Regions from separate parts of the Exiguobacterium sp. s56 genome, predicted to be linked through region 1. Evidence: riboswitches for the same ligand, from Rfam matches in the RefSeq annotation. Region 1 holds a riboswitch; each other region holds the start of a gene.
What was found. Region 1 has a riboswitch for S-adenosylmethionine ahead of KNP71_RS13085 (aminotransferase class I/II-fold pyridoxal phosphate-dependent enzyme). Riboswitches for the same ligand answer to the same signal wherever they lie in the genome.
Positions count from the first base shown of each region.

Region 1 (5,607 bases):
AGGCGACGAGTTTGGCCGTATCGACGAGCTTGCCACCTCCGACGGCGATTAACACGTCGGCGTCCAACGGTTTGAGCCGTTTGACTTCCGAGTCCGTGCACTCCCCGCTGAACCTTGTTGCCGGATAGTCCGCGATGGCCGGAAAGATGGCTCGGACGACGTCATACCCTTTCTGACCGTGCAGGACGTGGGCACGGCGGCCGTCGACTAAGTCATCAAGACGGTCGAGCGCGTCATCGGCGTGGTCATATTCAAGGACGGCCTGACGAATCATGCGCGCACCTCCTCATAGGCGGCAAACAACCGCTCGATTCGTTCGACGGCCTCGTCAATCTTCGGTTCCGGTGAGACGAGGCCGAAGCGGACGTATCCGTTCCCTTCCGAACCGAAGAAATAGCCCGGGGTGACGGCGACACCGGCTTCATGCAGCAGTTTCCGCGAGAACGACTTGGCATCACCCTCAGGCACTTTCGCCCAGACGAAGAACGAGCCTTCCGGCGGTTCGACGGCCCAGCCGGCCCGGTTCAACCCGTCGATCAGGCGATCACGCCGTGCCTCGTACAGTCGTGCCAAGTCATCGCGAATGGTACGGGGCGCCTCGAGCGCAGCGACAGCCGCCGCCTGGATGGCCGAGAACACGCTGACGTGGACGTGGTCCTGATACGTGTTGATCGCCTCGATGATGTCCGCGTTCCCGACGGCGAAGGCGACGCGCCAACCGGACATGTTGAACGCTTTCGACATCGTATATACCTCGATGCCGACTTCTTTCGCCCCTTCCGCCTGCAGAAAGCTAGGCGGGACATGGCCATCGAATCCGATGCTGCCATATGCGAAATCGTGGACGACCATCAAGTCCCGCTCCCGGGCGAAACGGACGGTATCGTCAAAGAAAGCGGGTGAGGCGACGGCTCCGGTCGGATTGCTCGGGTAGTTCAAATACATGAGTCTTGCATCTTGCGTATCGAGCGTCTCATAGTCCGGCAAGAAGCCGTTCTCTTCCCGGAGGACGAGGTCACGGACGACGGCACCGGCGAGGCGTGCCCCCGAGATGTAATCAGGATAGCCGGGATTCGGTAGCAAAATTCCGTCGCCAGGTTCGAGTACGCATTGCGGCAACGTGATGAGACCAGATTTTGAGCCGATGAGAATCGCTACTTCTGTCTCGGGATCAAGTTCGACTCCATACTCATTCAAATAGAACGTCGCCACTGCTTGCTTCAGGCGGGCCTGACCGCGGAACGGACCGTATTGATGGGTCGAGGCGTCGAGGAGCGCCGTCTGAAGCGCGTCACAGATTGGCTCAGGCGTAGGCAGGTCAGGCGTCCCTTGTCCGAGTCGGATGATGTCGCGGCCGGCTTGTTCGAGTTCGGCCACCTCGTTCGCGAGTCCGACGAAATGTTGAGGTGGTAACGTTTTAAGTAGATGTGAGCGTCTGTCAGTCATGAATAGTCCTCCTATGCAAAAAACACCCCTTTCCGCGGAAAGGGGTGTCGAGATACGGACGTATTCAAACAACCACCTTTCCATCTCTCAAGGTCACCTTGCTGGAATTAGCACAGTATTGAATCAATCTGTTGCTGAAGCTTCATCGGGCCAGTCCCTCCGCTTCTCTTGATAGAAAGTGTTTTATATGCGATTTGTCTTTTTGTAATATGTCACTTAGTTAACCAAACGTTACCAATCTTGTCAATCCTTTTTTGAAAATGAGCATGTCCTCTTGAATCCCGATAAAAAAACGTTCATAGTGAAAGTGAACGTTATTCTACAAAATTTAAAACATGAGGGGATGGACCTTTGGAATTAAACCGTCAATTGATTTGGAAGTTGAGCGTGATCGGCCTGATCCTGCTCGTGCTCTGGAAAGTCATCAGCGAACCGGATACGATTTCGCAGATGATGCATTATACGTTCCAGTTGCTGACGCCGATTATTATGGGAATCGCCATCGCGCTGCTCCTGAATACCGTCCTGTCCTATATAGAAGAACGGTTTCAACTAAAACGATATCAAGGCTTGCTGATCGTCTATATCATCTTTATCGGGATTCTCGTCATATCTGCGGTGACGCTGTTCCCACGCATTTATTCGAGCCTCGCCTCGCTCATCGAGGAACTCCCGTCCTATATCCGGCAAATCGACGGGTATCTGTCACAGTTGAACACGTATTTGAAAGAGTATAACGCGACAGTCGCCCAGGCCATCGATTTCAGCCGGTTCGAGGAGCGCTACTCGGGCTGGGTCGAGACGGCCGTCTTGTCGTCGGTCAGCTACGTGTCGAGCTTCACGATGACGCTCATTAACTTCTTGATTGGGATCGTCATCTCGATTTATCTTTTAAAAGACAAAGAGATTTTTGCCCGCATGTTCAAGCGGCTGTTGTATGCGATGTTCCCGGTCGCGTCAGCCAAGACGACGATCGACATCTTCCAAGAGATGGATTACATCTTTAAACGCTATATCATCGGGAAGTCGCTCGACTGCCTCATCATCGGGGTGCTGGCCGTCGCCGGTCTGTTGATTATCGGGGCGCCATACGCGCTTCTCCTCGGCGTCATCGTCGGTGTCTTGAACTTCATCCCGTACGTCGGGCCGCTGCTCGGGATGATCCCGGCGTTCATCATCACCTACTTCTATGACCCGTTCACGGCGCTCATCGTCCTCTTGTTCATCTTCTTGTTGCAACAATTCGACGGACTCTGGCTCGGGCCGAAGATTCTCGGCGACAGCGTCGGCATCACGCCGTTCTGGGTCATCACGTCGATCATCATCGGCGGCAGCCTGTTCGGCCTCGTCGGGATGTTCATCAGCGTGCCGGTCACGGCGATGATTCAAGTCGTGTTCTCGCGCTTGATCGACTACCGGCTCAGTCGCAAGAACTTGAATGAATTGTTATGACACATTGACGATTTAGGTTGACACATTTCACAGAAATATCATAATCTTGAAGAGAAGACAGTCCAATGCAGAAAGGAGAGGTACCGATGTCAGTCATTCAACGCTCGCACGTCCAAGTCCATATTGACCGGCAGGCGCCTCTCCGTGATTTGAATCCGTGACGTTCGCCCGCCTTCCGAGGCATGTCTAAGATCGTAGGGACGCGTATGCCTTTGTGCATGCTGCGTCCCTTTTTACATTCCAATAATTAAAGCAGGTGAACCTAATGATTCAATCACTCAAACGACTCGACCGCAATATTTGGATCCGCTTCCTCGGGGAGACGATCACCGGCGTCATGATGTTCATGATCGCGCCGTTCCTTGTCCTCTATTACAGCGACAAGCTCGACAGTTATATCCAGGTCGGTGTCATCATGGCGACCGGTCCGATCATGGCCCTCATCGGTTCGGTCGTCGGCGGACGGCTCGCAGATTTGTATGGCCGTAAACCGATCATGATGATCGCCATCCTCGGCGACGCGCTCGCGCTCGTAGGTTTCGCGTTCGCCGAGACGTTTTGGCCGCTCCTCCTTTTGAACGCCATGCTCGGCTTGACGAACTCGTTGTTTCATCCGGCCGCGAGCGCGATGGTGGCGGACGTGACCGAGCCCGAACAGATGAACGAGGCGTTCGGCCTGTTGCGGATGGGCCATAACATCGGGGCGGCGCTCGGCCCGCTCCTCGGCAGCGCCGTCCTGTTCATCGACCGGCAGTATATCTTCTTCTCGGCGTCATTCGTCTTTATCCTTTATGCGCTCGTCCTCGGCCGCTTCATCCGGGAGTCGCTCCCGGAGACGACCGAGGCCGATACACCGTCTAACCGGGACGTCCTACGGGTGTTCTATAACGATAAGGTGTTCCTCGTCTTCATCTTCGCCGGTGTGTTCATCTCGATGGGCTTCTCGCTCATCGAGAGCATGTTGCCGCTGTTCTTGCGCGAGTCGATGCCGTCGTTCACCGACCGTGAGAATCCGTTCGCCTATATGCTCGCCTTGAACGGCATCATGGTCGTGTTGTTCCAGTTCCCGATTGCCTCGAAACTCGGGCGCAAGCCGTTCGGCAACGTCATGCTCGCCGGGGCGACCATCTTCGGGGTCGGCATGATCCTGATCGCGGTCATGCCGCGTCTCCTCTACTCCCTCGGGACACCGTACCTCGTCCTCGTGAGCGTCTTGCTCGCGGTATACGCGTTCTATACGCTCGGTGAGATGATCATGTCCCCGGTCCAACAGACGTTCATCGCCTTGATCGCTCCGGAGAATATGCGTGGGGCCTATAACGGGGCCGCCAGTATCCAATGGTTGATCGGCGGGGTGACGGCTCCAATCATGGCGAGCCTATTCTTCGATCAGCGGGCCGGACATATCGCCTTGATTCTCGTCGGGGCGGCCAGTTGTGTGTCAGGCCTCATCTACTGGCAGCTCGGACGTCGCGTCAGTGCGGCCGAAGCGAAACAAAAGACGGCTTGACCTATATAAATCACACTGAACCTAGTCGTTTAGTGTGATTTTTTAATTCGTTGCAAATTCGTTAAATTTTGAATATTTGCTTCTATTATTCTTTACAAACATAATGATTCTTTTTATGATAATACGGTTAAGGAGGGATCTTTCATGGAAAGGATCGATAAACAGAAAATTGTGGACAGCGTGCCACAAAAAGGTTTTTTCGGACAGCCGAAAGGGTTGTTCACGCTATTCTTCACTGAGTTTTGGGAACGGTTCTCGTATTACGGGATGCGTGCGATCCTCGTCTTCTACATGTATTACGAGGTATCAGATGGCGGTCTCGGTCTCGACCAGAACGTCGCCTTGTCCATCATGTCGGTGTATGGCGCACTCGTCTACATGTCGGGGGTCATCGGGGGATGGCTCGCTGACCGTGTGTTCGGGACGTCCCGGGCCGTCTTCTTCGGCGGTGTGTTCATCATGCTCGGTCATATCGTACTGTCGATTCCGGGTAGCCTGACGTTCTTGTTCATCTCAATGGCGTTGATCGTCATCGGGACCGGTCTCTTGAAACCGAACGTCTCGAGTATCGTCGGTGATTTATACAATGAGACGGACCGTCGTCGTGACGCCGGGTTCAGTATCTTCTATATGGGGATCAACCTCGGTGCCTTCATCTCGCCTTTGATCGTCGGAGGGGTTCAAAAGAGTTATGGCTTCCATTGGGGCTTCGCGCTCGCCGCGGTCGGGATGTTCATCGGTCTCGTCGTCTTCATGGTCACGAAGAAAAAGAACCTTGGTCTCGCCGGTTCATACGTACCGAACCCGTTGACACCGTCTGAAAAGAAAAACGCAATCAAGTATACGACGATTGCAGTCGTCCTCATCGGTGGTCTGTTGGCCGTGTTGATTCCACAAGGGTTGTTCACGATTAACACGTTCATCGGTCTCGTCGGTGTGTTCGGGATCGCGATTCCGACGATTTATTTCATCGTCATGTATCGTAGCCCGAAAACGACGGAAGTCGAGCGGTCACGGATTATCGCCTATATCCCGCTGTTCATCGCCTCGGTCATGTTCTGGGCGATTCAAGAGCAAGGCGCAACGATTTTGGCCAGTTATGCGGATAAGCGGACCGACCTTGAATTTTTAGGGTTCACGCTGTCACCGGCCTGGTTCCAGTCGCTCAACCCGTTGTTCATCATCATGCTCGCTCCGGT
Region 1 is NZ_JACSLR010000015.1:30,356-35,962, reverse strand. Features, by position in the region: gene KNP71_RS13090 (iron-containing alcohol dehydrogenase family protein) at 1-274, opposite strand, end outside; gene KNP71_RS13085 (aminotransferase class I/II-fold pyridoxal phosphate-dependent enzyme) at 271-1,446, opposite strand; SAM riboswitch class I at 1,524-1,624, opposite strand; gene KNP71_RS13080 (AI-2E family transporter) at 1,798-2,898, shown strand; gene KNP71_RS13075 (MDR family MFS transporter) at 3,164-4,408, shown strand; gene KNP71_RS13070 (peptide MFS transporter) at 4,553-5,607, shown strand, end outside.

Region 2 (5,607 bases), on a different contig from region 1:
ATGGGGGCCCGAATCGCTTGCCCGATTGCTTCGGCGAGCGTATCGAGCGACTCATAAGATTTCTGCAAAAAAGGCATGTCGATTCCTCCTCTCTTTCACTATACCGTCTCTGTTGTGAAAGTTCACAAAAAGATGGTGAGTTTTTAGAAGGGGGGAACGACATGCCTGCATCATTCACATTAAATTGGGAAAAACAGTCCGACCACGAGACCGAGTAAAGCCCCGACGATGACTTGGAACGGGGTATGACCGACCAGTTCATTTAAGATGGGTGTCTCGTGCTTGATTCCTTTGAAGTAGTCGTTCAACAAGCGGGCCTGGAATCCGACCGCCTGACGAACGCCGGTCGCATCGTACATGACGATCGTCGCAAAAATCAAGGCGAGCGCGAACATGCTGGAATCGAGCCCTTCGATTCGACCGATGACGGTCGCTAAGGCGACGACGGTCGAAGAGTGGGAACTTGGCATCCCACCCGAGGCAAACATGATTTCTAATTCAAAATCTCGTGTTTTAATGAGTTCGGTTACGAGCTTGGCTGCTTGTGCGATGAACCAAGCGAGCAAGGCGGCGAGTAAAGGTTCGTTAAAGAGCAATCGATTCACTTCCTGTCTGACAATGGTATCTACACTATACCCGATTCTGTCATCGGCTAGACGTAAAGTTTCTGTCAAAAAAGCACCCCGAGCATAGGCTCGAAGTGCTTTCTGGTCGATTTTTGTTACCCGACGACGCCTTCAGTCTGCTGAAGTTTGTCCGCGATATTCTCGATGATATAGCGGTTACGTGGATGCTCCTGGCACTCTTTCGAGCATGAACGCATTTGTTTCGGTTCACACTCTTCACAACAGAAGTGTTGGGCATTACACACCGGGTTGGCACAATTAACGTAGCGGACCGTCTTCGTTCCGCAGTGCATACACTCCGAAACAACGGACGGGTTGACCGTGTTGACCCGGACGTTGATGCGCTCGTCAAAGACGTAAAGCTCACCTTCCCAGTCTTCGCCTTTCGTGGCTTCGTCTTTGCCGTACATGGCGACGCCGCCTTTAAGGTGGAAAATGTTGTCGTGACCTTGGTCACGCATATATGCGGTAAATTTCTCGCAACGGACGCCTCCGGTACAGTACGTGAGTAACGTTTTCCCTTCGTAGAGGTCCTTGTTCTCTTCGAGCCAATCTGGCATGTAACGAGAAGCCTCTACATCGATTTTGATCGCGTTTTTAAAGTGACCAAGATCGTACTCGTAGTTGTTACGAACGTCGAGGATGACGACATCGTCGCGATTCATCATCTCTTTCCATTCTGCCGGTTCGAGGTATGCACCGTGCTGTTTAGGCACGTCGAACTCACCATCAAAGCGCCACGTCACAAGCTCTTTCTTATGACGAACAAAAATTTTCGAGAACGCATGCTCTTCGACTTCATCGATTTTGAACTCGATGTCGCTGAATAGCGGGTTCGCTTTCAAGTCGTTCATGTACTGCTCGGTCTGTTCCCAAGTCCCAGAGCACGTCCCGTTGATTCCTTCGGAAGAAATCAAAATGCGTCCTTTGATACCGAGGTCCTTGCAATACTTGAGGTGCTCTTGTGTGAGCGTTTCTGGGTCTTCGATATTGACGTACTTATAGTACAGCAAGACCCGCATTGGTTTTGTTTCCATGTGTGTTACTCCCCTGTGTTCAGTTTTTTGCAGGAAAACGAACGTTGGGTTGTGTCGTTCGACGAACGGACTTGCCTGCAACCACAAGTCCATATTATATGATAGATATCACAGCGGAATTTCGCAAATACTTTTTATTTTTTTACGGCGGTGGGCAGGGGGATGCGTCTTCCTGAGCGAAATCGGGTAAAAAGGGAATAACGAAAGTTGAAGGTGGAAACTGACATGCTGACATCACTCCAACAATATATTTTAAACTTGATTGAATGGCTACAAGGACTTCCGGGCGGACCTTGGGCAGGACTCGGGGCACCTTTCCTGGAAGCCATCTTTCCATTTCTCCCGCTCGTCCTCATTATCTCGGCGAACGCAGCAACGTACGGTTTTTGGCTCGGGACGTTATTGTCGTGGGTCGGAAGCTTGCTCGGGACGATTCTTGTGTTTGCAGCTGTTCGCTACGTCTTTCGAAAGCCGATGACGCGATGGCTCGAGAGGCATAAACAAGGCGTCTATTGGCTCGAACGCATCAATCATATGAGTCCGGTCTCGCTCGGGTTTCTCTACTCGCTCCCGTTCATTCCGGTCAGTTTGATTACGTATTTACTCGCCCTCATCCAAATGCCGCTCCGGACGTTCATTATGGCGGCCGGGTTTGGGAAGTTGCTCGTCGTCTTGATTTTCTCTGTCATCGGTGACCAGTGGGAAGAGTTTATTCAAAGCCCGTTCCGATTATCGATGCTCGTCCTGTTGCTGTTCGTTTTGTGGGTAATCAGCCGCGGACTCGAAGAACTGCTCAAACGGCGTGCCTTCAGAAAACGTAACGAGCAGCTGAAACGTGAACTTGAAGCGAAACGACAAACGACCTTGTGAAGCGACTGCTTCACAAGGTCGTTTTCGTTAAGCGCGTTTTTTGAAACGCGGGAAGTTAAAGGCGATGGCCAATCCTCCGCAAATGAACAACAAGAACGGATAGAACATATACGGCACGAGCGCCGGTGATGCCGTGTTCGTCAGTTCGGCCGCAATGAGAAGCTGTGCCCCGTAAGGCAACAGACCTTGGACCCCACACGAGAAGATATCGAGTACACTCGCAGACTTTTTACGTTCGATGTCATAATCGTCGGCGATGTTCGCGGCGAGCGGCCCAGCCACGAGAATCGAAATCGTGTTGTTCGCCGTCGCGACGTTTGTCGCACTGACGAGCCCGGCGATGCTCCACTCCGCGCCGGCCCGTCTTTTAATTCGGGACGTGAGCGCGTCACGCAAGTACGTGAGTCCGCCGTTATGCGAGATGAGTCCGACGAGCCCACCCATGAGCAATGTCAGGAGTGAAATCTCGGCCATGCCCATCATGCCGTCCGCCATGGCGGTGACGTACGTGGTGACGGCTAGACTGCCATCCAACAGACCGATGATGCCGGTCAGGGCGATGCCGCCGAGCAAGACAAGGATGACGTTCATTCCCGTCAAAGCGAGCACGATAACCGCCAGATACGGAATCAATTTATACCATTCAAACGCCGCCGGCTCGATGGTGGATTCTCCGCTCGATAGGACAGCGAGTAAAATCGTTGTGATGACGGCTGCCGGCAAGACGATCCAAAAGTTGGTGCGGAACTTGTCGCGCATGTTCGTCCGCTGGGTGCGGACGGCTGCGATCGTCGTGTCTGAAATGAACGACAAGTTATCTCCGAACATGGCACCCCCGACGACGGCTGCTGCCGCGATGGCGATATTGACGCCGCTTTCCTCATGGATGCCGAGAGCGATCGGAGCCAGTGCGGCAATCGTCCCGGTCGATGTACCCATCGCCATCGAGATGAAGGCTGCGATGACGAATAGGCCGCTCAATAGGAGCGAGGGCGGTAGTAACGTCAATGCCGCATTGACGGTCGCGTCAATCGCACCGATTGCTTCGGCGACGCTTGAAAACGCACCGGCGAGCAAGAAGATGAACACCATGATGAGGATGCTCGGGTTCCCGGCACCTTGGGCGACGCGTTCGACCGTCTGGGTGACGCTCCCTTTCGTCATCATCGCCGCGACGATGACGGCAATCAAGGCCGCAATCAAGACGGGGAATTTATAAAAGTCGTCATAGTAGATGCCTGCCCCGATAAAGAAGACGAGGAAGACGAGTAAGGGCAAGAGCGCCCATTTGTTAGCTGTTGGTTGTTCCAATCGATTCACCTCATTCATTAAAATAAAAAGAGAGCCTTCTGAAAAAAGGCTCTCTCTACAAGAAACACTTTTTTCATCTTTCGAGCAGACCGCTCGCTGGATTTGGCACAGGTTACCCGCTGCCGAGACGTCATCGGGCCAGTCCCTCAGTCTCTCTTGATAAAAAAGTTGTGATATTTAGTTATAAGACACGTTCCCTAACGTACCTGTTTCAAATCTGCTTGTCAATAGCAAACCCCCACGCGATGAACGTGGGGGCGAGTCAGGTCGTTAAGAAATTATAGTGGGCGACGCGGTTGCGACCGGCGTACTTCCCACCGACGTAGAGCGCGCGGTCAGCGTTACGAATCGTATCGTCAAGACGTTTGTCGCCGAACGACTGAATCGTATCGACACCGATTGAAGCGGTGACGGGTATATCGATTCCGTCGACGTGGAACGGTTTGTTCTCGATTTGTTGACGGATGCGCTCAGCAATCTCGACGGCGGCCTCAACATCACAACGGTTTAAGAGCAAGATGAACTCTTCACCACCGTAACGGGCGGCAAAGTCTTCGGTGCGGAGCACTTGACGAATGCGGCGACCGAATTCTTGGAGCACACTGTCTCCGACTTGGTGACCGTGCGTGTCGTTGATTTTTTTGAAGAAGTCGATATCGAGCATCGCGACGGAAATCGGATACATCGAGCCGTCCGAGATCTGTTGAATCCCGTATTCATAAAAAGCCCGTGCATTGGCAAGCAGCGTCAAGCTGTCCGTCCGGCTCTCGGTATAGAGGCGGTCGCGTTCATGACAACGACTGATCGTCCGATTGAACGACTTGAGCAGTTTGACAATCTCGCGTTGAATGATGGGCGGATAGCCATAGACGTGCTCGCCCGTCATCACAATCCACGTGCGGATTCCTTCGATTTCCTCGGAACGGACCGAGATGAAGCTATGATAGTCTTCATTAAATTCGTTCGACAGCGGGGCGTCCCATTCGAAGCGCATCTCGTACTCGACCGAGGCTTCGTTCGGATAGGTTGCATCGAGTAATTCAAAGACGACATGGCGATCGATCGGCTGGCGCGTCTTCAAATCAAAGTAAAGTGTGCGATCAAACAGTTTGAACTCGACGTACCCTTCATCGTACTCGTTGAGTCGCTCACATTGACTGAGGAACACTTCGATGGCTTGTGCCTCGCTTTGCGATAGCGATACGGCTTCTTTTGCTTCATCATATTGTTCAATCAACGATTTGAAGGCGTCTTGTCGACCTTTTTGAATGATGAGTCGCTTAATAAAGAACGTGAGTGCGGCGGCGATACTGCTGACGACGAGCAAGTTCGTCTCTCGGAAGAGCGAGGCCGCCAAAATGAAGACGAGACTGACGATATACGTGTAAAACGCGATACTTAAAAAGTCGCGGACCGGGATGTCGACGCGGAACCACCAGCCGACTTGATACTTTTGGACGACCGTGTTCAAAATGATGGCAATAATCAAACCGGCAAGCGGGAGGAACGAGTCTTGGGAATAGAATCCGAGACCGGTCACACCACCAAGTGCCAAGTAGACGCTGGCCGGGATGGCGATTTCCAAAAATGACGTGATGGCATTCCACGGATACGTAAAACGGAACCGTCGAAGCGCGACGCGCGGTTTCAAGTTGACGAACTGGAAGACGAGTAGTCCAATCTGATTGACGAACAGCGCTGTCTCAAAATCAAAGAATAGAAAAATAATTAAGACGATACTTTCTGAAAAGGTAAAGTAGACG
Region 2 is NZ_JACSLR010000011.1:43,629-49,235, reverse strand. Features, by position in the region: gene KNP71_RS11075 (PucR family transcriptional regulator) at 1-77, opposite strand, end outside; gene KNP71_RS11070 (divergent PAP2 family protein) at 180-605, opposite strand; gene trhO (oxygen-dependent tRNA uridine(34) hydroxylase TrhO) at 722-1,663, opposite strand; gene KNP71_RS11060 (TVP38/TMEM64 family protein) at 1,889-2,533, shown strand; gene KNP71_RS11055 (Na+/H+ antiporter NhaC family protein) at 2,561-3,862, opposite strand; SAM riboswitch class I at 3,915-4,010, opposite strand; gene KNP71_RS11050 (GGDEF domain-containing protein) at 4,107-5,607, opposite strand, start outside.
Region 2: linked by a shared signal. The riboswitch ahead of KNP71_RS11055 (Na+/H+ antiporter NhaC family protein) and the one ahead of KNP71_RS13085 (aminotransferase class I/II-fold pyridoxal phosphate-dependent enzyme) in region 1 are both predicted to bind S-adenosylmethionine.

Region 3 (5,607 bases), on a different contig from region 1:
ATGAGGGCAATGAGAATGGCAAGACTGAGGCCGTTCAAGACGTTCATTAAAAATTGTTTTCCGGTAAGCTTCTCTTCCGTCATTGGGGATTCACCTGTCCTTTTCTACTGGTTTGCTGTTATGTACAAAAGTGATAAAGTTAATGACCATACTATGCCTCTTTCTGCTGAGCGTCAACAAGAAATGTTGAAATGTTCAGAATTTTCCATTTGAGCACAACTTTTGAACCGACTGGGCCGGATTCATATACTTAGAAGAGAGGTGAGCAAAATGATGACAGACGGATTCTTATATATATACGCCCCAATGTGCGGTACATGCGCCGTGGCCGAGCGGATGCTCTCGGTCGTCGAGGCGGTCGACCCAGAATTGAAGATTGAAAAACGCGATGCCAACTTTATCCCGAACGAGCTCGAGGCATATCAGGTTATGAGTGTCCCGGCGCTATTGAAGCTGGAGAATGGCCAAGTTCGCGATCGTTTGTACGCGTTTCAAAACGTCCAGCACGTCCTATCTTTCGTTAAATGAGATAGGATGATTAGAATAATCTGAAAATTTTAAATAATCAGTTGACACAGAAAGTTCACGAATGATATATTCATTACAACATCTTACTTGAACACAACATAGGACGAGATTTTCCCGTCATCAAGACGTTTTCGAACAACCGCTGCATGAGCTTACGCGATTTCAGGTGGACCTTCCCTTCGATTGTCCCCCAAAAAAATCAAGCGTCGGGGCACCGGTCGCGTAATTGCATGGTCCGTTCGAAGACCGAGTGATGGTTGGGTAAAAATCCCCCATATAAGGATGAATGCTCTGATCGGGCAAAAGAGGTTCATCTATGGGTTGTCCTTCAGTGACTCAAGGTGCTACGTTCTGTGTCATCCTCGGATGGCACCTTTTTTATTTTTTCGCATAAAATAGTTTGACATGAAAATAATATGTCGCTATGATAAGGCTAATCGAATACGCAACCACTCTTATCAAGAGAGGCTGAGGGACTGGCCCTATGACGCCCAGCAACCGCGGAGCAATCCGAAATGGTGCTAATTCCAGCAAGGTGAGAACCTTGGAAGATGAGAGCAATCGTTGTCCGTACGATAAAGTACGCACGTTTGCTCAAACGTGCGTACTTTTTTTGTTGTCAGGAGGGAAATGGATTGATTCAATTACGCAATGTGGCCAAATGGTTCGACACGAAAAACGGTCGGGTCCAGGCGGTCGATGATGTGTCGCTTACAATCGAAAGCGGCGAAATTTTTGGAATAATCGGATATTCAGGTGCGGGGAAGTCGACGCTCATCCGCTTGCTCAACCGACTCGAGGCACCGTCAAGCGGTGAAATCGTGGTCGCCGGCAGCGAGCTGACGAAGCTCACACCAAAGGAACTACGCGGGGTACGTAAAAACGTCTCGATGGTGTTCCAACACTTCAACTTGTTATGGTCGCGCACAGTCGCTGAGAATATCAGCTTCCCGCTCGAACTCATCGGGGTACCGGCGAGCGAGCGCAAACGCCGCGTCCAAGAACTCGTCGAGCTCGTCGGCCTCGCCGGACGAGAAGACAGCTATCCGTCACAACTATCGGGCGGCCAAAAGCAGCGAGTCGGGATAGCCCGTGCGCTCGCTACGAATCCAGAAGTGCTCCTCTGCGATGAAGCGACGAGCGCACTCGACCCGAAGACGACGGATTCGATTCTCGAACTGCTCGTCAGCATCAACAAGAAACTCGGGTTGACGATCGTCCTCATCACCCATGAGATGCACGTCATCCAAAAGATTTGTCACCGTGTCGCCGTCATGGAGGCCGGAAAGGTCGTCGAGACCGGGCAAGTCGCCGACGTGTTCCAACACCCGGAACAGCCAATCACGAAAGAGTTCGTCAAACAGATCGGCGCGGTCGAAGACATGTCGCTCACGTTCGAACATTTGAAAGCTCGTTATCCGAGCGGTCAAATCGTCAAGCTCAAATTCTTGAACGAGACGGCCGAACAACCGATTCTGTCGGAAGTGTTGAAGCAGCATGACATCGGCTTCAACATCATCGGCGGAAACGTGACGCAGTCACAAGTCGGTGCCCTCGGGACATTATTCATCCAATTGATCGGAGAGCCGGCTGAAGTCGAGCGGGCCATCGCCTCAATCCGATCACAGGCAGTGGAAGTGGAGGTAGAAAGCGATGTTTCCTAATGTAGATTGGCAAGTCATGTTAGAACAGACGTGGGAGACGCTCTATATGACGCTCGTCGCCGGAGCCGCGACGTTCGTCATCGGTCTCGCCCTCGGGATGCTCCTATATGTCACAAACGAGCCGCTCATGATGAAGAACCGTCCGATTTACACGGTCATCAGCGCGGTCGTCAACATCTTCCGGTCGATCCCGTTCATCATTTTGATTATCTTGCTCATCCCGTTCACGTTACTCGTCGTCGGGACGATGCTCGGGTCAACGGCAGCACTGCCGGCACTGATCATCGGTGCGGCCCCGTTCTATGCGCGGATGGTCGAGCTCGCGCTTCGCGAAGTCGACCGCGGCGTCATCGAGGCGGCTGAGTCGATGGGTGCGACAAAATGGCAGATCGTCTATAAAGTGTTGTTCCCAGAAGCATTGCCGGCCATCGTGTCAGGCATCACGGTCACGATCGTCGCGATCGTCGGTTACACGGCGATGGCAGGGGTCGTCGGCGGTGGAGGACTCGGGAACTTGGCGTTCCTCGAAGGATTCCAGCGTTCACAAAGTGACGTCACGTTCGTCGCGACCGTCTTAATCTTGGTCATCGTCTTCGTCATTCAGTTCATCGGCGATCGACTCGTATCTGTAATTGATAAGCGTTCTGCTTAATCTAAATAGAAAATTTGGAGGGGTTTTATAATGAAATCATGGAAAACAGTACTCGGTTTAACGGCAGCTTCAGCACTTACGATTCTCGCGGCTTGCGGCGGTGGGGATTCAGAATCAGGTTCAGGCGATGACAAGACACTCGTCGTCGGCGCATCAAACGTCCCGCACGCTGAGATTTTAGAGCACGTCCAAGACGAATACGAAGAGAAGGGCTATACGCTCGAAATCAAGAAGTTCCAAGACTACGTCCTCCCGAACAAGACGCTCGCAGACGGGGAGTTGGACGCGAACTACTTCCAACACGAGCCGTACCTCGAGTCGCAAATGGCTGAAAACAAAGACTACAAATTCGCTTCAGCCGGCGGCGTTCACATCGAGCCGATCGGTGTGTACTCGAAAGACTACGCGTCACTCGATGAGCTTCCAGAAGGCGCGGAAATCATCATGAGCTCGTCGGTCGCTGACCACGGACGTATCCTCACGATGCTTCAATCTGAAGGCTTGCTTACACTCGCGGAAGGCAAGACAACGGACGCGACGGTTTCAGACATCGTCGACAACCCGAAAAACTTGGAGTTCAAGACGGACGTCGAAGCGGCACTTCTCCCGCAAGCGTTCAACAACGGTGAAGGGGACGCGGTCCTGATCAACACGAACTACGCGATTGATGCCGGCCTCAACCCACTCGAAGACGCAATCGCTCTCGAAGGCGAAGATTCACCTTACGTCAACTTGATCGTCACACGTGAAGGCGACGAAGATGATGAGCGCGTCAAAGCACTCCTTGAAGTCCTCACGTCAGAAGAGACACAACAGTGGATCTTGGATGAGTACAAAGGTGCGGTCGTACCGGTCAAACAATAATTTCGTCAAGGCCCGGGCTATCCCGGGCCTTTTTTATTTGGAGTAGTTTTGGTTCACCAATAGAAGTACACTACATATATGTAGGAAAAGGGGGGATCCGGATGAACATACGACACATTCATCCGCTGACGCTGGGTGTCTTGTTTGGCACATTTTTTGCCCGGCTGTCGACATTTTTTGTTATGCCGTTTTTTGCGATTTATCTCGCGACGCTCGGTTTCTCGGCGAGTGTCATCGGGACGGTGTTCGCCATCTCGGCGCTATCGGGTCTGTTCATGAGCTTTTTCGGGGGAACGCTGTCTGACCGGTACGGGCGCAAACAGTTGATGCTGATCGGCATCGTCTTGAACGCCTTGACGTTCAGCGGCTTCGCGCTCGTGACAGAATTATTTTGGTTTTACATATTTTCGGTACTCATGGGTGTGTCGCGGTCGTTCCTCGAACCGGCGTCTCGCGCGCTCATCAGCGATACGACGCAGCCGGACCAGCGCGTCATCGTCTATAACGTCCGCTACTTTTTAATCAATATCGCGGCGGCGATTGGGCCATTGCTCGCGGTCGTTTTGTCGCTCACCGGCGCAAAGAGCGCCTTCTTCGTCGTGACGGGCGTTTACGTGATGTACGGACTCGTCATTTCGACACTGTTCCGAAAGTATCCGTTCGAGGAAGGGGACGGCGTCAAAGTCCGGCCGCGCTTGACGGAGACGTTCCGTGTGTTACAACAAGATAAGACGTTCCGCTTCGTCATCATCGGGATGATTTTTGCCATCATCGGCTATAGTCAGTTCAATGCGACGTTGCCACAGTTCATCGCTTTCCATGACGGATTCAGTGACGGCTCGCGTTTGTTCGCCTATCTATTGACGGTCAATGCGATCACCGTCCTTGTCGTCCAATATCCGATTATGCGATTCGGGATGCGGGTCTCACCGATCAAGTCACTCTTCTTCGGTGTCGCCACGCTGTCGTCGGGACTCCTCCTGATCGGCTTCGCGACCGAGACGTGGATTTTATTCGTCGCGATGGTCATCTTCACGGTCGGCGAGGTGCTCATGTTCACGATGACGGACGTGTTGACGGACGAATTGGCACCGGCCCATCTGCGCGGGACGTATTTCGGGGCGATGGGGTTGACGGCGCTCGGTCAGACGATTGGCCCCGTCATCGGAGGAGTGTTGCTTGATGGATTCGACAATGCAGCGTTGCCAGTGTTTGGAAGCTTGGCCGTATTGACGGCGTGTGGCGCCTTCTTCTTCACCGGCGCCTTGAAAGAACGGAAAGCAAGTTTGGCGTTAACCGAGGAAAAAGTTGGATAATGTCTTGATTTCCCGATATTCTCATTCTCAACATTTATGTTTTATTGAGAATGAATAATAAGGTGAGTCGCTTGAAATAAAAAATTGCCTAGATTAAGATTAGAATATATCTAATCTACGCCAAAAATGGCGAGAAAACGGAAGGGGTATCCGAATGTCTAACGTACCACACATGAAAATTGATGACCTCCGCGTCTCAATCGAAGGAAAAGAGATCGTCAAAGGTCTTAATCTTGAAATTAAAGGTGGCGAAATTCACGCCATCATGGGTCCTAACGGAACGGGTAAATCAACACTCGCATCGGCACTTATGGGTCATCCATTGTATGAAGTAACAGGCGGAAGCGTCGATTTGAACGGTGAAGACGTACTCGAGATGGAAGTCGACGAGCGCGCGCAAGCCGGAATGTTCCTCGCGATGCAGTATCCTGCTGAAATCAGTGGTGTCACGAATGCCGATTTCTTGCGTTCAGCAATCAACTCGCGCCGTGAAGAAGGCCAAGAAATCTCGCTCATGAAGTTCATCCGTGAACTCGATGCGAAGATGGACGTCCTTGAAATCCCTTCAGCAATGGCACACCGC
Region 3 is NZ_JACSLR010000006.1:101,273-106,879, forward strand. Features, by position in the region: gene KNP71_RS07855 (PTS sugar transporter subunit IIC) at 1-83, opposite strand, end outside; gene KNP71_RS07860 (thioredoxin family protein) at 271-528, shown strand; SAM riboswitch class I at 981-1,086, shown strand; gene KNP71_RS07865 (methionine ABC transporter ATP-binding protein) at 1,164-2,192, shown strand; gene KNP71_RS07870 (methionine ABC transporter permease) at 2,182-2,844, shown strand; gene KNP71_RS07875 (MetQ/NlpA family ABC transporter substrate-binding protein) at 2,875-3,708, shown strand; gene KNP71_RS07880 (MDR family MFS transporter) at 3,810-5,024, shown strand; gene sufC (Fe-S cluster assembly ATPase SufC) at 5,197-5,607, shown strand, end outside.
Region 3: linked by a shared signal. The riboswitch ahead of KNP71_RS07865 (methionine ABC transporter ATP-binding protein) and the one ahead of KNP71_RS13085 (aminotransferase class I/II-fold pyridoxal phosphate-dependent enzyme) in region 1 are both predicted to bind S-adenosylmethionine.

Region 4 (5,607 bases), on a different contig from region 1:
CGTTCAGTTGAAAGACCCGCTCCAAGCCATCTTCACGATGGAACAAGCGAACGGCGCGCTCTATCACCACACGATCATCGTCGCAGACGAAGGCAGTGAATTGACGTACGTCGAGAGCTTCCTCTCGAACACGAACGAGCCGCACACGGTCAACGCCGTGACGGAAGTGTTCGCTGGCGCGAACGCGAAAGTCGTCTTCGGTGGCGTCGACCAGCTTGCTGAGTCGGCTCTATCGTTCATGAACCGCCGCGGTGTCGTCTATGAGAACGCACGCCTCGAATGGGCGCTCGGTCACATGAATGACGGCAACTCGGTCGTCGAGACGAAAACGCACCTCGTCGGAGACAACACGTTCTCAGACACGAAAGCGGTCACGATCGGTCGTGGCGCACAGAAACAAAACTTCAACATCCGGACGGACCATTTCGGGAAGTCTTCAGAAGGGTTCATTTTGATTCACGGTGTCCAAAAAGATTCGGCCACGGCCATCTTCAGCGGGACATCGATGATTCACCATGGCGCTTCGAAATCGAACGGCGTTCAAACGGAACGTGTGCTCATGTTGTCTGAAAAGGCACGTGGGGATGCGAACCCGATTCTCCTCATCGATGAGGACGACGTCATGGCAGGTCACGCCGCTTCGGTCGGACGCGTCGACGACGTACAGCTCTACTACTTGATGAGCCGCGGTCTGTCACGTAAAGAAGCCGAACGGTTGATCATTCACGGATTCTTGAACCCGGTCGTCGAGCAACTCGCGATCGAGTCGGTCAAAGACCGTCTCCGTGAAGTCATCGAAGGGAAAGTACGTTAAGATGATTGATGCCTCGATTCGTAAACAGTTCCCGATTTTAGATCAGGAAATCAACGGTCATCCGCTCGTCTATCTCGACAGCGCGGCGAGCTCCCAAAAACCGCTTGCTGTCATCGAGGCGATCGAGGATTACTATCGCCGCATCCACTCGAACGTGCACCGGGGCGTCCATACGCTCGGGACGCACGCGACGGATGCGTATGAAGGGGCGCGGGAGCGCGTCCGTTCATTCATCAACGCCGCCGTCCCAGAAGAAATCATCTTCACACGCGGGACGACGACGGCGATTAACCTCGTCGCGTCAAGCTACGGGGACGCCAATGTCGGCGCGGGGGACGAGATCGTCCTCACACCGATGGAGCACCACGCCAACTTGATTCCATGGCAACAGCTCGCCAAGCGTAAAGGGGCCACGCTCCGTTACGTCGAATTGACGCCGGACGGTCGGGTCACGCTCGACGCGGTCCGTGCCGTCTTGTCGGACCGGACGAAAATCGTCGCCATGAGTCACGTCTCGAACGTGCTCGGCACGATCAACCCGATCGCCGATGTGGCGAAGCTCGCCCATGAAAAAGGCGCGGTCATGGTCGTCGATGCGGCGCAAAGCGCACCGCACCGGAAACTTGACGTGCAAGCACTCGATTGCGACTTCCTCGCCTTCTCAGGCCATAAGATGCTCGGTCCGACCGGGATCGGTGTCTTATACGGGAAGAAGCAGTTGCTCAAAAACATGGAACCGGTCGAATTCGGTGGCGAGATGATCGATTACGTCGACTTGTATGAGTCGACATGGAAAGACATCCCGTACCGGTTCGAAGCAGGGACGCCGATTATCGCCGGCGCCGTCGGTTTGGCAGCGGCCATCGACTTTTTAGAAGACCTCGGTCTCGAGAACGTCGAAGCCCACGAACGGGCGCTCGCGACGTACGCCATCGAACAGATGCGTACGATTGAAGGCATTGAAATTTACGGACCAGAGGAACGGGTCGGACTCGTCACGTTCAATTTAGGTGACGTGCACGCCCACGACTTAGCGACCGTCTTGGATATGCAAGGCATCGCGGTCCGGGCCGGCCACCACTGTGCCCAGCCGCTCATGCGTCTCCTGAAGCAATCATCGACAGCCCGAGCGAGCTTCTACTTGTACAATACGAAAGAAGAGGTCGACCGCTTCATCGAAGGGCTACGTCAAACGAAGGAGTATTTCAATTATGAGTTTTAACAATCTCGACATGTTGTACCGACAGGTCATCATGGATCATTATAAAAACCCAAGAAACCGTGGCGTCATCGAAGATGGCGTGACGGTCGACTTGAACAACCCGACATGCGGGGATTCACTCCGACTCCAACTCCAAGTCGAGGACGGAATCGTGAAAGATGCCAAGTTCGAAGGTGAAGGCTGTTCAATCAGTCTCGCGTCGGCATCGATGATGACTCAAATCGTGAAGGGCAAGTCTGTTGACGAGGCACTCCAATTGGCCACCATCTTCTCGGAGATGGTCCAAGGAAAAGACTATGATACAGACACGTTCGACCTAGGCGACATCGAAGCGTTGTCTGGCGTCTCAAAGTTTCCGGCTCGCATCAAGTGTGCCACGCTCGCGTGGAAAGCGCTTGAAAAGGGAGTCGACGAGGAAGCGTAAGTAGAAGGAGGAGACCGATATGGCGAAAAACATGCCTGACATTGGCGATTATAAATATGGCTTCCATGACCGAGACATCTCGATTTTCCGTTCAGGCCGCGGCTTGACGAATGAAATCGTAGAGACGATCTCGCGCATGAAAGAAGAACCGGCATGGATGCTCGAGTTCCGCTTGAAATCACTCGAACAGTTCCGCAAAATGCCGATGCCGACATGGGGCGGCGATCTCACGGCACTCGATTTCGATGAGATCACGTATTATGTCAAACCGTCTGAAAAGACAGAGCACTCGTGGGACGAGGTTCCTGAAGAAATCAAACGTACGTTTGACAAGCTCGGAATCCCAGAAGCGGAGCAAAAATACTTGGCAGGCGTCTCGGCTCAGTATGAGTCTGAGGTTGTCTATCACAGCATGCAAGAAGACTTTGAAGCGAAAGGTGTCATCTTCAAAGATACAGACACGGCGCTCAAAGAAAACGAAGACCTCTTCCGTGAGTACTTCGGAAAATTGATTCCGCCGACGGACAACAAGTTCTCGGCGCTCAACTCGGCTGTATGGTCAGGTGGCTCGTTCATCTACGTACCAAAAGGCGTGAAGCTCGAGCAACCGCTCCAAGCTTACTTCCGCATCAACTCGGAGAATATGGGTCAGTTCGAGCGGACGCTCATCATCGTCGACGAGGGCGCTTCTGTCCATTACGTCGAAGGATGTACAGCACCGGTCTACACGACGAACTCACTCCACTCAGCGGTCGTTGAGATTTTCGTCAACAAAGACGCATATTGCCGCTATACGACGATCCAGAACTGGGCGAACAACGTCTACAACTTGGTCACGAAGCGTGCTGTCTGTGAAGCGGGTGGATCGATGGAATGGATCGATGGCAACATCGGTTCGAAACTCACGATGAAATACCCGGCCGTCATCTTGAAAGGTGAAGGCTCACGCGGTATGACGCTCTCAATCGCTCTCGGCGGTAAAGGGCAGCACCAAGACGCGGGCGCGAAAATGATTCACCTCGCACCGAACACGTCGTCGTCAATCGTCTCGAAGTCGATTTCGAAACAAGGCGGAAAAGTCTCGTATCGCGGAATCGTCCACTTCGGTCGTAAAGCGAAAGGTGCACGTTCGAACATCGAATGTGACACACTCATCATGGATAACGAGTCGACGTCGGACACGATCCCGTACAACGAGATCTTGAACGACCAAGTCTCACTCGAGCACGAAGCGAAAGTCTCTAAAGTGTCAGAAGAGCAACTCTTCTACCTCATGAGCCGTGGAATCTCGGAAGAAGAAGCGACTGAGATGATCGTCATGGGCTTCATCGAGCCGTTCACGAAAGAATTGCCAATGGAATATGCCGTCGAAATGAACCGTCTCATCAAGTTTGAGATGGAAGGATCGATTGGATAATCCTGAATAGATGAGGAAAGACGGTTGACATGATTTCATGTCGACCGTCTTTTTGTGTAGGCAATGCCTGTAAACAGGGAATAGGGAATGGGATAAGATGATGCATGACTGTAGATTCGAGAGGAGAAGATCACATGATGTTCTTGGTAACGGGATATTTCAACGCTGACAAAATGAACGAAAAGACCGACCTAGAAATCGATCAAATCATGGCGACGTGTGAACCATACTTACAGGAGCTATATGCAAGTGAACAAGTGTTGTTGGACATGGGGCTTGAAGCGAGCATGAAGCAACTCAAGCGGGAGTCACAGGAGATTTCGATTACGGATGGGCCTGTTACGGCATCGAAGGAAGTCATGGGAAGTGCGTTCGTGATTGAAGCGGTGGATATGGAGGACGCGGTCAGAATCGCTTCCATCCATCCGACGACCCAAGTGCCCGAAGCGGAAGCGTTAGGGTGGAGGCTCGAGATTCGGCCGGTTCACTATTATCGGGAGCGAGAGTGAATGAAAACTTCACCTGTAAAGATTATGCAGAAAAATATATTGACATTCCATGGAAACGTCGTCATAATACAAAGTAATTTGATATGAATACTCTTATTAAGAGCAGGTGGAGGGAATTAGCCCTATGAAGCCCGGCAACCATCCGTACTGAATCGCCAGTACGGAAACGGTGCTAAATCTAACAGCGAACGCTGAGAGATGAGAGGAAATCGGAATTTTTAGGAATCCTTCTGTCTCGTTTATGAGTTCAGAAGGATTTTTTTGTATTCTGCCTCTAACAGAGTTTCTATCAAAAAAATATAAGGGGGAATTTATTTTGAAAGGAAAATTCTTATTAAGTGCAGCGCTCGTCACAGGGTTAACGGTCTCGTCAGCTTTACCGGTTACATATGCGCATGACGAGCTTGGGGACATCATCATTGAGAAAGGGGAGCGCAATTCGGATGAAATCAGTTCGGTTCCCGTGACGGAAGGAAGCAAGAACGTCAAGTATCTACATGAGACGGCAGCAGTATCATTAAAGGAAATCCGAGAAGGCGTAAAAAATAGTACGGCCGACGTGTACGCCCATAAAGGGTTCGCATACACAGGAACAAATACTGCCGGTGGAGGAAACGGCGGGGTTCGCGTGTTTGACTTGAAAGATCCATCCAACCCGAAAGAAGTCGCTGTATTCGCCGACCAAGACATTCCTGGGACTTGGCAGGAAAAAGTAATCGTGAAGACGGTGAACACAAAATCGTTCAAAGGAGATTTGGCGGTTGTATCGGCACAACAACTCGACTCTAAAAATCCGAATTCTAAAGGTGGATTCCTGATTTATGATGTGACGAACCCGTATGAGCCGAAGAAGTTGGGTTTCTATGAAGTGACGAAGAAAACGAGAGGCACACATGAGCTTTACTTGACGACACAAGGGGACCGGGTATTGGTCCTTGCCTCGAACCCTTACGCGGACTACTATTCACACGGTAAAGAGAAGGACTTCCAACTCGTCGATGTCACCAACCCGGCGGAACCGAAGAAGCTATATGAGTTCGATCCACGCTCATTAGCAGAAGTCGATGAAAGCTTTGACGGATACAACTGGAACGCACCAGATGGCAAGAAGAGACCGGTCTTCAATCATAGCGCCTATGCGGATGAGAACGGGAAAACAGCGTTTCTCTCGTTCTGGGATCTTGGAACGATCATCTTGGATATTTCAGACCCAGATAACGT
Region 4 is NZ_JACSLR010000006.1:107,698-113,304, forward strand. Features, by position in the region: gene sufD (Fe-S cluster assembly protein SufD) at 1-814, shown strand, start outside; gene KNP71_RS07895 (cysteine desulfurase) at 816-2,036, shown strand; gene sufU (Fe-S cluster assembly sulfur transfer protein SufU) at 2,026-2,460, shown strand; gene sufB (Fe-S cluster assembly protein SufB) at 2,480-3,877, shown strand; gene KNP71_RS07910 (YciI family protein) at 4,012-4,386, shown strand; SAM riboswitch class I at 4,477-4,591, shown strand; gene KNP71_RS07915 (LVIVD repeat-containing protein) at 4,703-5,607, shown strand, end outside.
Region 4: linked by a shared signal. The riboswitch ahead of KNP71_RS07915 (LVIVD repeat-containing protein) and the one ahead of KNP71_RS13085 (aminotransferase class I/II-fold pyridoxal phosphate-dependent enzyme) in region 1 are both predicted to bind S-adenosylmethionine.